2 linked regions of the Thalassoroseus pseudoceratinae genome follow. The protein of the gene in region 1 interacts with the protein of each later gene in a pairwise test. Links are inferred from orthologs where the notes say so. Each region holds a gene or a part of one and is shown in the gene's direction. Other genes may lie near its edges.

What was found. Proteins that work in one complex are often made in the same cells at the same time.
Region 2: the proteins of dnaE (region 1) and G6R38_RS03555 interact in binary tests that used the Escherichia coli proteins (3 or more experiments, as listed by UniProt). The link is inferred for Thalassoroseus pseudoceratinae from one-to-one orthologs.

The regions. Positions count from the first base shown.
Region 1 is NZ_JAALXT010000004.1:68,858-77,706, reverse strand. Bases 1,987-6,063 are described here. They hold dnaE (DNA polymerase III subunit alpha), read left to right. Parts: upstream 1,987-2,347; coding sequence 2,348-5,863; downstream 5,864-6,063. Other genes in these bases: G6R38_RS14615 (hypothetical protein), read left to right, coding at 5,911-6,063; G6R38_RS14625 (hypothetical protein), read right to left, coding at 1,987-2,087. Also shown: G6R38_RS14630 (PVC-type heme-binding CxxCH protein), read left to right, coding at 1-1,767; more of G6R38_RS14625, read right to left, coding at 1,869-1,986; more of G6R38_RS14615, read left to right, coding at 6,064-6,495; G6R38_RS14610 (peptide chain release factor family protein), read right to left, coding at 6,520-7,017; G6R38_RS14605 (leucine-rich repeat domain-containing protein), read left to right, coding at 7,136-7,627; G6R38_RS14600 (XdhC family protein), read right to left, coding at 7,668-8,786; G6R38_RS14595 (MazG nucleotide pyrophosphohydrolase domain-containing protein), read right to left, coding at 8,794-8,849. UniProt on the Escherichia coli protein: DNA polymerase III is a complex, multichain enzyme responsible for most of the replicative synthesis in bacteria. This DNA polymerase also exhibits 3' to 5' exonuclease activity. The alpha chain is the DNA polymerase catalytic subunit.
Region 2 is NZ_JAALXT010000001.1:953,298-958,580, reverse strand. What follows is about bases 1-2,898. They hold G6R38_RS03555 (pyridoxal phosphate-dependent aminotransferase), read left to right. Parts: upstream 1-843; coding sequence 844-1,953; downstream 1,954-2,898. Other genes in these bases: G6R38_RS03550 (hybrid sensor histidine kinase/response regulator), read left to right, coding at 2,106-2,898; G6R38_RS03560 (phosphohexomutase domain-containing protein), read left to right, coding at 1-697. Outside these bases: more of G6R38_RS03550, read left to right, coding at 2,899-3,800; G6R38_RS03545 (DUF4159 domain-containing protein), read left to right, coding at 3,893-5,283. UniProt on the Escherichia coli protein: Shows aminotransferase activity with methionine and histidine as substrates, and to a lesser extent also with phenylalanine.

The DNA.
Region 1 (8,849 bases):
CAAGCGGGCGAGTTTAACTTCGACGGGAAGGCCGATGATTTGGCCTTCGCATTGCGTGCGATTCGGAACCCGGCGGCGGTGTCGTCTCTGACGAAATTGCTGAACCAAGGCGATGTTTCAGACGCCCAACGGGAGACGGTGTTGAACGTGCTTGCAGAACTTGGGCAACCAAACGATTTGAATGTCGTTTGGGATGCCGTTCGTGAGGAATCGACGACCGAAACACGTCGTCAGGAACTTTTAACGTTGTTGGCGCGGGCGGCACGGGAGCGAAAGGTCAAACCGTCGGGTGATCTCTCGGCGGCCGTGAAATGGTTGAACGACTCGGATGCAAAGACAAAATTGGCCATCGTCAATTGTGTGGCTGCATGGAAGCTGTCGTCAGCTCGGGATGAGCTACGTCTGTTAGCATTGGCGGATGATACCGACGCCGAGTTGCGCACCGCGAGTTTGTCCGCACTGACGGCTCTCGGGAATGCAAACGACGTTCTGATGAAACTCGTGCAATCCGATCGGTCTTGGCCGGTGCGTCGCCAAGGGGTGATTGCTCTGACAAAAACCGCACCGCAGAAAGCGGCGACCGCAGCCGTCGGGTTGTTGCAATCTGCTCCGACACCGGAAGCAACCGCTGCATTGTTTGTGGCTTTCCTTGAACGAAAGAACGGTCCCGCAGCGTTGACGGCGGCTCTCGACCAACACAAGTTACCGGCCGATGTCGCACGCATCGGGCTGCGAACCATTGATTCCACAGCCACGCCTCATGCGAAGTTGACCGAACAGTTGGCAAAAGCGGGTGGCATTACCAGCGGTCCGAAGCAACTTTCGGCGGATGAAATGCAGACACTTTTGACACGTGTAACCGATGCCGGTGATGCGACCCGGGGGGAAACGGTGTTCCGTCGGGAGAGTTTGGCGTGCATGACATGCCACGCGATCGCCGGTGCGGGCGGGAAAGTCGGACCGGATTTGATCAGTCTCGGTGGCAGCGCACAACCGGATTACATCGTGGAATCGCTGCTCGATCCAAACAAGAAGATCAAAGAAAACTATCACTCGCTCGTCGTGGCGACGGATGAAGGTCAAATCCTGACGGGGGTTAAAGTTCGACAAACGGACACGGAATTGCTGTTGCGAGATGCGAAGGACCAGCTCATTTCCATTCCGCTGGCTTCGATTCTCCAGCAGAAAGTCGGCAAGTCGTTGATGCCGGCTGGTTTGACGGAGAAACTGACTCAGACTGAGTTTGTCGATCTAATCGCGTTTCTCTCAGGGCTTGGGAAAGCGGGGAGCAGTAGTGTTTCACAAACTCCCGTGGCTCGACGATGGGAAGTCATGCAAGCGACGACCGAGGCGAAACATCAACTCCGCCGCACCAGCTACGATGCCGCCGCCAACAACCCAGACGCATTTGCGTGGAAGCCGGTCTACAGCCGCGTGAATGGCGACTTGCCGATTGCGGATCTGCCGGTGATGAACCAGCTTCGCGGCCCACGTTCCGGTGAACCGGTCGTCGCATTCGCCCGGACGGAGCTGGACGTCACTACTGAAGGTGAAGTCGTCTTGCGATTGAACTCACCAAACGGTCTACGAATTTGGCTCGATTCAAAACCTTTGGAACCCGCCGAATCGATGACCGTGCCGTTGAAGACCGGTCGTCATTGGCTCACCGTCGCCGTACTGACCGAGCATCGCAAAAAGCCAGTACGTTTGGAATTACAACCGGCAACCGATTCCAAAGCGCAAGCGAAGTTCATCGCCGGTAAATAGGAGGCTTCACTCTGTATTCGTCAATAAGAAAACGCCGCACGAGAGGTGAACTCCCGGCGGCGTTTTCGATGTTCTTGGTGCCAATCAAGGTTGATTGGTCATTACTCTTCTGGAGCTTCTTCAGCGGCTGGGGTTTCTTCAGCGGCTGGGGTTTCTTCGCCTTCAGCGGCTGGAGTTTCTTCACCTTCAGCAGCTGGGGTTTCTTCACCTTCAGCAGCTGGAGTTTCGGCAGGAGTTTCAGCTGGCTCTTCGCCGCCACCGCAGCCGACGGAGAAAACGGTCAGTGCGAGCATCATCATCCAAGCAGCAAACTTCTTCATTGCGAGTTCCCTCAAGAGAATTCCACAGATTTTCCGCACAGCCGACATGGCTATGCTGGCTCCAATCAAAGGGCCAGTGCACAGGTAAGAGTCCCAAGCGAAAAGATTATTCCCGAGAATTCTCGAAAAATACAAATTTTCAGAATGTTTTCCAATCGGCGGTTTTCGATCCCTGAGAAGGGGACGGATTCGACATTCCGACCGAGTCTGCCGATTGGTAGAATACAGGTGATTCGCTTCACTCAGACCCAGGGATATTGATGTCTGAAAATCGCCCGTTTGCCCATCTTCACTGTCATACGCACTACAGCTTGCTCGACGGTGCGAACAAAATTCCCGACTTGGTCCAAGCCACCAAAGACATGGGGATGAATGCCTGTGCAATTACCGATCACGGGAATTTGTACGGGGCGATGGAATTCTACACGACGTGTCGAGCGAACGATGTCAATCCGATTGTCGGTTATGAAGCGTATGTGGCTCCCGGGCATCGGACGGACCGTAGCGCATCGCGAATGAAGGAAGCCAGTCATCACCTGACGCTATTGGCGATGAACAAGACGGGTTTTCGGAACCTCATTCGGATGGCGTCTATCGCCTACACGGAGGGGTTCTACTACAAACCTCGAATCGACAAGGAATTGCTGGAAGCCCACAACGAGGGAGTGATTTGTCTCTCGGGGTGCGCATCGAGCGAACTGTCTCGTTACATTTTGGCGGAGGAAAAGGACAAGGCGAAGAACCTGATCCATTGGTTCGACAAAGTCTTCGGCGATCGGTTTTACCTCGAAATTCAGAATGCCGGCTTGGAGATTCAAAAGCTTTGCCAAGACGGCACGGTCGATCTCGCGCAACAGGTCGGGATCCCGTTGGTCGCGACGAATGATTCGCACTATCTCTGCCAAGACGACGCCAAAGCTCACGATATTTTGCTTTGCGTCAACACGCGTGCCGTCCGCAGCGATGCCAAACGGATGCGGATGGACAACGATCAATTCTTCGTGCGTTCTCCCGAACAAATGTACGAGGCATTCGGGGGACTGGAAGACGCCGTCGCTCGGTCACAGGAGATTGCCGACCGGATCGATTTGCAACTCGATCTCACCGAGAAGCACTACCCTGTTTTCCGTCCGCCAGAGCAAAAAACCGATAAGCAGTACCTCCGCGAACTTTGCGAAGAAGGAATGCTCTGGCGTTACGGTGAGGACGGCATTACGGAGGCCCACCGGGAGCGGCTGGACTACGAACTCGGCGTCATCGATCAGATGGGGTACTCGAGTTATTTCTTGATCGTGTGGGACTTTGCCCGCTTTGCCGTCGAACAGGGTATCCCTTGTCAGGCGCGGGGTTCGGCGTGCGGTGCGATCGTGGCCTATGTGCTCGGTTTCTCGCACGTGTGTCCGCTGAAGTACGACCTGCTGTTCGAGCGGTTTCTCGATCCATCCCGGAGCGAACCGCCGGATATCGATATCGACTTCTGTCGGGATCGACGACAACTTGTGATCGACTACACCAAAGAGAAATACGGTATCGAAAACGTCGCCCAGATCGGCACGTTCGGTACGCTGAAAGCGAAGATGGTTGTGCGGGACGTGGGGCGTGCGCTTGGTGTGCCGCTGCCTCGGGTCAACGAAATTGCCAAGATGGTGCCCGACACGCTGAACATCAAGCTTAAAACTGCCGTCGAAGAGTCGCAAGACTTGCAAGACGCTTACAACAGCGATCCGCAGGTGACGGAACTCATCGACATTGCGTATCGATTGGAAGGCTTGGCCCGAAGTGCCGGGACACACGCGGCGGGTGTGGTGGTCGCGGATGACCCCATTTCCAACTTTATTCCGCTGCAACGCATTACCGGCAAAGAAGACATCATCACGCAGTGGGACGGGCCGACCGTCGAGATGGTCGGTCTGCTCAAGATGGACTTTCTCGGTCTGCGGAACCTGACGATCCTCGACAAAGCCGTCAAAAACGTCGAACGGTATCGCGGCAAGAAGATCGATCCGCTTGAACTTCCATTGGACGATCCGAAGACGTTTGCCCTACTCCAACGGGGTGAAACGAAAGGCATCTTCCAGTTGGAATCCGGCGGGATGCGGGATTTGCTCACGAAGATGAAGCCCGACCGCTTCGAAGACATCATCGCCACCAGTGCGTTGTACCGACCTGGCCCGCTCGAGGGCGGGATGGTCATGGAATATGTCAACGTGAAGCATGGTCGACAGGAGCCCCGAAAGATCCACCCGGTCGTGGATGAAGTGCTTGCCGAGACCAACGGAGTGATGGTCTATCAAGAGCAAGTCATGCGGATTCTCAACCGTGTGGGGAACATCGAACTTCCGGCTTCCTATCGGTGTATTAAGGCGATCAGTAAGAAGAAACTGAAAATCATCGCCGACTTCCGCGAGCAATACGTCCAAGGTGCTCGCGAAAATGGAATTCCCGAAGCCACCGCGATCGAGTTGTTTGAACTCATCGAAAAGTTCGCCGGTTACGGGTTCAACAAATCGCACAGTACGGCTTACGGTGCCGTGGCCTATCAAACCGCGTATTTGAAGGCTCACTATCCGGCGGAATTCATGGCGGCACTTCTTTCGTGTGGCATGGAAGATTCCAACCGCATCTCCGAGCAAACCGATGATTGCCGGCGGATGAAGATCGAAGTACTCCCGCCGGATGTGAATACGTCGGACGTGGAATTTGCTGTCGTCGATGACAAAATTGGCTTTGGTCTCGGAGCGATCAAAGGGGTCGGTGACGCGGCGGTGCAGCAGTTGGTGGCCGAACGCGAGGCGAACGGTCCGTTTCTGAACATTTACGATTTGACGGAACGGGTCGATCCGAAAGTTCTTACCAAATCGGCTTTGGAAATTTTGATCAAAGCCGGTGCCCTGGACAGTTTCGGACCGAATCGTGAGCAACACTTGCAAGCGGTCGATCGGGCTGTGCAAGCGGCCTCGGCGAAGCAACGAGACCAAGCGCGTGGCCAGAAAAGCTTGTTTGGTGGGGATGACGATGAAGCCGAGGAAACCGAGATTAGCCTTCCCGACGCTGCCGATTGGACAAACAGTCAGAAACTTGCGTACGAACGAGAGGTTCTCGGGTTCTATCTGACATCACATCCGTTGACCGAACACGCCGACAGGCTGAGTCGGTTTTCGACGCACACGGCGGCCGAACTCAAAGAACTGCCAGAGAAAGCGGAAGTGTTGTTGGCGGGGATGGTGTCAGCCATCAAAAAAGCACAAACGAAGAAGCCCAGCCGAAATGGGAACCAACGGTATGTGAACTTCGATTTCGAGGATGCCGGCGGAGTCGTGCGGTGCATTATGTGGCCGGAAGAATTTGCTCGCATGGGGCATCTCGTCGAGACCGATGCGATCCGCTTCGTCAAAGGTCGCGTCGATCAACGCAGCCGAGAACCGAATGTCATCGTCGATCAAATGCTGACGATGGAGGAAGTCGAGAAAACATTCACCGACAAATTGGCCGTGAAATTCCAGCACGGATTGCACGACGAACAGGACATGATCCGCGTGCGGGACGTGATCAGTCGGCATCCGGGGACTTCGGAAGTGGTGCTGCTTGCGGAGATGCCCGACGATGCCAATCCCGGCCAGCGATTGCGTTACGTTCTGCAAACGCCGGATTCGTTCCGTGTCGGTTGCACTTCGGAGTTGAAAGCCGAATTGGTGGAGGCGATTGGCGAAACCCACTTTAAATTCCACGCACAACCAATTCGCAAGGCGGGGTCCAGTCGAGGTGTCGGTCGGTAATGAAACTGGTGTGAATTGGAGATTCGGGTTTTCGTAGGAGACGGACTATGATGGATACGAATACGACAGATGCCGAAATTGCCGCTCCACCGGGAACGTCGCGAGGGCTTCGCTGGTTCGTTGGGCTTGTCGCATTGACTCTGCTCGTGACAGCGGCAATGTTTCTTTCCGGCGCAGGCACAAATCCGGTCTCAGAACCATTCACGGAAACAGAGGCAGCCGCACGACTGCAAACCGGTTCGACGATCCGAACGAAAACGCCCAGCGATGCGGATTATGTCCGAGCACTCATCGGGCGATGGAAGCGACCCGAATCCTACGGCGACATCACACTCACGCTCAAACCCGAAGGCAGAGGCACGATGTACGTGGAATTTTCCACGGTCTACTCGCTCCTGGTCGATGACGAACTTCTCGTGGATATCAAATGGGAAGTCAAAGATGGCCGGTGTGTGTTTCAATCGATTCGTGGCAAACCGCAAGCCGCCTTCGAATTGGTCACGAAACTCAAAGGTAAAGTTCGTGATCAAAAAATTATCGAGGTGACGAGCAAACGAGCGATCTTCTTCGATGACAAACGCAAGAAAACCAAGAAGACCTGGAAACGCTTGCCGGACGCGAACAAGAAATAAGCTCGTCGATCCGTTTTCCGACCATCACTTCAACGGCTTGAGACCACTTGCCACTCGTTTTTGATTCAGCAATCCGAATGCGTCAGGTTCGAGTTTCAAAAATTTCACAAGTTGCGACGTGGTCGTTTCGAGCGAATCGGCAACCTCGGCCGCATTCCACTCCCCTGCCTCAAACGCATCGAGAGCCTCCGCGAGCAACGCCGGAAAATCGTCGTGAGTGTTGCGGACTTGAATTTTCTTTGAGCGAACACGAGTCGTCCATAACTCGCTGGGAGTGTTCCACTCCCGACGCACTTGAAGTGCGAGAGCGATACGGAGTCGAAACAACGCGGCCTGTAAGTTCTGCGATTGGGACCGGCGTTCATTGGCTTCCGCAGAGACACCAGTTGGACGATGATGTAACACGACCGCCGTTTCCACCTTGTTCCGATGTTGTCCACCGGGACCGCCGCGTTTGAGACGTTTGACATCGCATTCAGACTGCAACTGGTCGGGGGGAATTTCTGTAGGATGTCGAAACATGAAATTGGTTCCGATTTGCCGCCCGTTCATGCGGACGATAACTTAGATCATATCCCGGCCGTTTGTATTGCCGGTGTGATCCGTTGATTCATTTCTTGAAGTATAGAAAGCTCGCTCGATGAAATTCATTCGAGTCTTGGTGGTCCTGGTCGCGATTGGATCGTGTGTGGGCTGCGGTTCGTCATCCACCCGATCGGCCGCGGTGATGGGGTGGGTCGTGGCCCGTGGCGGCAGCGTGACCGTCGCTGGGAAATCGTTGGCAGTCAAATCGCTCTCCGACATCGACGATGGCGCCACGGAAATCCAACGCATTGATCTCAATGGTCAAGATATCACCGACGAGGATTTGAAGAACCTTACGGTTCTCAGCGATCTGCAATTTCTCGGTCTGCACGGAGCGCCTATCACGGACGCCGGGGTTGATGCCTTGTTGGAAATCGAGAATCTGAAGGAACTGGAACTCTCAGCGACGAACATCACCGATGCGGGAGTTGTAAAGTTGGCGGGCCTGACCAGCTTGGAAAAACTCACGCTTCACAATACAACTGTGACGAAGAAGGCCATCGAGGAACTTCAAAACAAAGTGCCCGGATGCCAAGTTATTCAGTGACACGACCACTCACGACAATAGCTTGAATTGTGCACCGAAATTAGGATGATTCCGGTACGCTCCCTTGGTCTTTTCGGCCTCGTCCGTGGAGTTCATGCAGCAAACTGTTGCGGGTGTACTTGTCGGGAATGCCGCCGAGATTACGGTGGGCGATGAGTTCGGCCACGATGCTGACCGCGATTTCCGGCACGGTTTGCGAACCGATATCCAAACCCAACGGAGCGTGCACACGTTCGAGTGCATTCGCAGAGATATTCTCGGCAAGGAGGTCTTCGAAGATCAGTTTGATCTTGCGGTGCGAACCGATCAGACCCACGTACCGGGCTGAAGTCTCAGCGAGATGGTAAAGGGCTTCTTCGTCGTGATTGTGGCCGCGAGTCACGATGATTGCATAGGTGTCGGGATCGATTTCCAACCCTGAGAGCGCTGTGTCAATGTCAGCGACAATCAACCGCTTCGCTTGCGGGAATCGTTCCAAATTGCAGTACTGTTCACGGTCATCGACAACCCACACATCAAAGTCTGCCGCCGCCGCGAGTTTGGCAACTTCTTGCCCAACGTGCCCTGCTCCGACAATCAACAACCGACACCGATCCAACCGGGGCAAATAGCACACGCCCTTCGCGACGTATGGTCTTGGACGGTCGGCCAACGATCGCAGGTTGGTTTTGGCTTCCGCTGGCATTTCTTGAGTGCTTCGTGAGGCAATGATCTCGCCTTCAGCATCAAGCAAAAACCGATCACCGGTGGAGTCTTCGTTTTCAGTCTTGAAGATGATGACTTCCGTCGAACCGCGACCTTCCCGGATGACTTCCAATTGACGATCGAAGTAACTGAGGTCATCACCGGGGCGGATCGGATCGACCAGCATCCGCATTCGGCCGCCGCAGATCAAACCGTCATCCCATCCATAATCGCTGTCGAGATTGAACGTGAGGATTTCGCGATCGCCATGGTCCAGCAACCGCAACGCTCGCTGTTTGACCTCGGCTTCGACGCAACCGCCGCCGAGCGTGCCGGTTTGCGAACCATCAGGAAACACGAGCATGGTGGCTCCCGCTTTTTGCGGGGTCGATCCCCGTGTTTCCACGAGGGCGGTATACGCACACGGCGAACCACCTCGCACGGAATCCACCAGGGTCTGCAACAAGGTTTCCATGATTCCCCTAAGGTTTGACGTTGCACACGCAGACCATCGCCTGGCAACCCGGACAACCGCCAC
Region 2 (5,283 bases), on another replicon or contig:
CCGCGACCCCTATCACCGCCCGACTCGGAATGCAGGCGTGCAGTCGGCGTGTCGGATCTCGGACGAATACACCACGGGGCTTTCGAATCTTTTTCCGGTGTTGGCTCCGTTCACCGTTGTGGTCGGTTGTTCCGTTCCGATGATGATGCGAACTCTTGCCTCGATTTTTGATGAGCGATCCTACCGATTCGTCTCGGTCAATATTCCCCGTCGTGTGCGGGACGTGAACGAGATTACGGACTCCGATGTGGCTCGCGTGGCCGAAGCGGTTCACGAGTCGCAAGCTGACTTGGGAATTCTCATCGACGATGATGGCGGACGGTGTTCATTCATCACCGAAGGTGGCGAATTGCTTTCGGCTTGGACTCTGCTGCCGTTGCTCGTGGAGTCTCTGCAAACCGAGGTTCCTCGCCGTCCCGTTGTGCTGGAGCCACACACGCCGACGGAAGTCGAACCGCAGTTGATCCGCCAGGGGATTTCTTGGGTGAGAGGTGGCGGAAGTCACGCGGAAATGGCGCAGGCAATGCGAGATCACAATGCCGTCCTCGGTGGTGGGGAAAGCGGTCGGGTTTGGATCGCCAACCCTTCGCCGACGTGCGATGCCATCGGCGTCTTGGCTCATGTCTTGACCGTGCTGAGCCGTCATCAAATGTCACTATCTCGGCTTGTTGAAATGACCGGGACCTTGAAAGCGTAGAGCTGCGAACAAAGAAGTGTTCGGTCTAGCGTCGTGTGCTATTCCGAGTGAGAACAACGGTTGGCAATCGGACTGGCAACGGGGAGCGGTTTTCGAGATGATCAGACGAGACGTTTCCCCACGAAGAATTATGCAAGAGCTTTCTTATGAGTCAGCATTGGATCACGGATCGGATGCACAAGATCGATGCCTCCGGAATTCGGAAGGTGTTCGATTTAGCGGCGAATATGACGAACCCGGTGAACTTGTCTATCGGACAACCACACTTTGATACGCCGGAACCGATCAAACAGGCGTTGAAGGACGCCGTCGATTCCGGCAAGAACGCCTACAGTCAGAGCCAAGGCATCAAGCCGTTGTTGGCGAAGATTCAAGGCGAAATCGACGAAGCCTACGGCCACACCGATCGTCAGGCGTTTGTCACCAGCGGCACGAGCGGCGGGTTGATGCTGGCACTTTCGACGTTGGTCGGACCTGACGACGAAGTGATCGTCTTCGATCCGTGGTTCGTGATGTATAAGCATCTCACGTCACTTGTGGGCGGCAAAATCGTGGAAGTGAGCACATATCCCGATTTCCGCTTGGACGTGAACCGTGTGGCCGACGCACTGACCGATCGTACGAAAGTGATCCTCTGTAACAGCCCCTGTAACCCAACGGGTCACGTGGCCAGTGTCGAGGAAATGCAAGCGCTCGCGGAACTGGCTCGCGACCGCGATGTAGCACTGATCAGCGATGAGATCTATCGCTCGTTCTGCTACGACGGTGACTTCGTCAGCCCTGCGAAATGGAACGATCAAACCATCGTCATTGACGGATTCAGCAAGTCACATTCAATGACGGGTCACCGCTTAGGATATTGTCACGGTCCGAAGCACATCATCGAACAAATGATCAAATTGCAGCAGTTCACGTTCGTATGTGCTCCTCATCCGATCCAATGGGCTGGCGTCGCCGCTTGGGATACCGATATTTCTCACTTCGTTGAGGAATATCGAGGAAAACGCGATTTCGTCCGTGATTCACTGAGTGAAAACTTCGAGATTCACGGCGGAGACGGAGCGTTCTACTTGTTCGTCAAAGCACCCTGGGGCACAGGAACAGAATTCGTGCAAGAAGCAATTCGGAATAACCTGTTGATTATTCCGGGTAATGTATTTAGTTCACAAGATACGCATTTTCGAATTTCTTACGCCGCAGACGACGAGGTTTTGCACCGAGGCGTTGATATTCTCAACAGAATCGCAAAACGGTAGTTCGCTAACGGTCATCTCTCCGGAATGAGTGTCACTTGTGTTGCAGCGGCTTGTGGCTTGTCAACGCAACAGTCGCTCGTATAATTCCCAATCATGATTTATCTGTGTCGGCTATTTCTTCGGAACCATCGTTAGGGGAAATCGTGGGTCCGATGGACCAATCGAACCGCATATTAGTTGTCGGTCAGACCGACTCGCAGACGGAGCAGTGGATTGACCGTCTTCAAGCCGACAACGAACTCATCTTCCGTTCAAACCTCAAAGATGGTTTAAAGTGTCTGCACACGGAATCGGTGGATTGTGTGCTGCTGCTTGGTGATGGCGTTCCCGTTACGGGCGGGATGCTACAACTCGGCGGCATCTTGGACGAAGTTCCCGACGGCGTCGTACTGCTCGACTTGGAATTGCATATCCTGTGGTCGAACCGTCGAATGCAAACTCTGGCGAGTCGTCAGGACGACTTGTCTGGTTTGAAGTTCTACGATGCGTTCGGCTCGCCTGAGATTCTCGGACCGGATTTTTGCCCGTTCCATACCGCGATCGGCTCTGGAGAATCCGCCCGAAGTACGTTGAGAGTCGGCGAAAAATTGTACTTCGAAGTCCATGCGAAACCGGTGTTCGATGGCGATAACGATCTACCGGGGTACCTCGTGGTGATCGTGCGGGACGTTTCGGTGGAGATTCTCCAACGGCAGAAACTCAACGCGATTTATCAGGCTGGCTTGGAACTGGGAGACCTCGCTCCGCAAGACATTCTGGATATGTCTGTCGAAGAGCGGATTGAATTGCTTAAAGCCAAGATTCTGCACTATACGCAGGATTTGTTGGAATTCGAAACCGTTGAGATTCGCCTGCTCGACAAACGCACGCAACAGTTGGATCCGTTGTTGGCCGTCGGGATGCAAAACGATGCCACCGCACGAACGCTAACGGCGGACGCGCAGAACAACGGGGTGACTGGTTTTGTCGCAGCGACCGGCAAGAGCTATCTCTGCGAAGACACCAACAGCGACCCACTGTATCTGCCCGGGGCACCCGGGGCTCGTAGTTCGCTGACAGTTCCGTTGATTCTCCACGATACCATTCTCGGCACCTTCAATGTCGAGAGTCCCAAACCCGGGGCATTTTCCGAGAACGATTTGCAGTTTCTGGAATTGTTCAGTCGCGAAGTGGCAATGGCGTTGAACACGCTGGAACTGCTGTTGGCGGAAAAGGTCACCACCGCGAATCGTAGCACCGAACGGATGTTGCAGGAGGTGGCTCATCCGGTCGACGAAATCCTGAACGACGCCGCTTGGGTCTTGGAGCGTTACATTGGTCATGAGCCGAACGTTTCGGATCGGTTGCTGCGAATTCTTGATCACACTCGGCAAATTAAACAACTGATTCAACGCGTTGGCGAGGCGATTGCTCCGCAAGTGAGCAACCCCCTGCTGCAACCCCGTCCCGAGCGTGCGAAACTTAAGGGGAAACGCCTGCTGGTTGTCGATAGTGATGAATCCGTCCGCCGCGCCGCCCATGAGTTGTTGGGGCGATATGGATGTGAAGTGGAAACGGCCCATCACGGCGACGAAGCTTTCTTAATGGTTCGCCGATTTGACTACGATGCCGTCATCGCGGACATTCGATTGCCGGACATGACCGGCTACGATTGCTTTCATCAGATCAAAGAACTTCGTCCCGATTTAACCGTGATTCTGATGACGGGCTTCGGTTACGACCCGACGCACTCGATTGTGAAGGCCCGTCAAGAAGGATTGCGGTCGGTCCTTTATAAGCCCTTCCGCTTGGATCAATTGCTGACGGAAGTGGAATCGGCGGTCGCATCGGCTGATCGACCAGACTAAAATCGAATGGTCTGTCGTCACGGTTTCCTTCGCATGTCAAACGTGGCGAAATTTCTTGAACGGAATCACAAGCCCAAACGAAGGTGGAACGAATGAGCCAGATTCCACGTTGGCTGGTTGGTCTTGTTCTGAGTTCGGTAATGGTTGGGCCATACGGTGCGGCTGCCATTGCCCAGGATGACGAACTCTCAGCTCAGCAAGTCCTAACTTCCATCGAACGCGGCCGCCGCTTCCTGCTTAGTCAACAAGCCAACGACGGGGCTTGGCGAGTCGATGGCAGTCAGCAGTACGAAATCGGTGTCACGAGTTTAGTTCTCTTGGCCTTGATCAATTCCGGTATGACTGCCGACGATCCAGAGATTGCCAAAGGCTTGACGTATTTGCGAAACATTCGCGAACCGGACCCCGATTTCACGTACGACATTTCGTTGATGTTGATGGCATTGTCGGCGGCTCGCGACGGCGGTCGCGATGTGCTTCGGATGGAAAAGCTCGTCGCCAAGTTGGAGAGGTCGCAAACCCGTGATGGCACGAATCGCGGGTCGTGGGGGTATACTGTTTCCGGGAAGTTCGCGGCGGGTTGGACGGGCGACCGGAGTAACGCTCAGTACGCAATTCTCGGACTCCATGCGGCGAGCGAGGCGGGATTGGAAGTCGATCGGACTGCCATCGAACGTGCACGTCAGCACTGGATCGATTCGCAGAACCTCGATGGCGGTTGGGACTATGTGAACAACGCTGGTCAGCGACAACCGAGTACCGGCAGCATGACGGTTGCTGGGATTGCGTCGTTGGCGATCACGAATGCAATGCTGCGTGATCCGAAGCAAGACGAAACGCCCGACGGTGAACCGATCTGCTGCGGTGCGTTGCCAGAAGACGAAAGTCTGGAAAAGGCTGTCGAATGGTTAGCGAGGCACTTTACGGTCGGTCGCAATCCCGGCCCAGTCGCGAGCGGTGAGCATGTGCTGTACTATCTCTACGGTCTCGAACGTGCCGGACGGCTCAGCGCCCGGAGGTTCTTCGGTCAGCACGATTGGTACCGTCGCGGTGCGAAGTATCTGGTGGGGACCCAACGCCGATCGAACGGCCAATGGGTCGGTTTCGGCAAGATGGAAAAGAAGCCGGTTATTGGGACGAGTCTCGCATTGTTGTTCCTCTCGAAAGGATTGGCTCCCGTCCTGATTCAGAAAGGCATGTTTGGTGAAGCCAACGGATTACAGGCGGTGCAATCGAAGAATTGGACTCGGCATCGCTGGGATATCCGTCACCTGACCGAACAAATTGCCGGCCGTCCGATGTGGCCGAAATTGCTCACATGGCAAGTGCTGAACTTGAACCAAGCCGTGGCCAACAATTCGGTGGCTTCTGTTCGTCAGGCTCCGGTTCTGTATCTCAGCGCGGAGGAATCACACGAGTTTACGGAAGCAGAAGCGGCATTGCTTCGAACATATGTTGACCAAGGCGGGTTCATTCTAGGCGT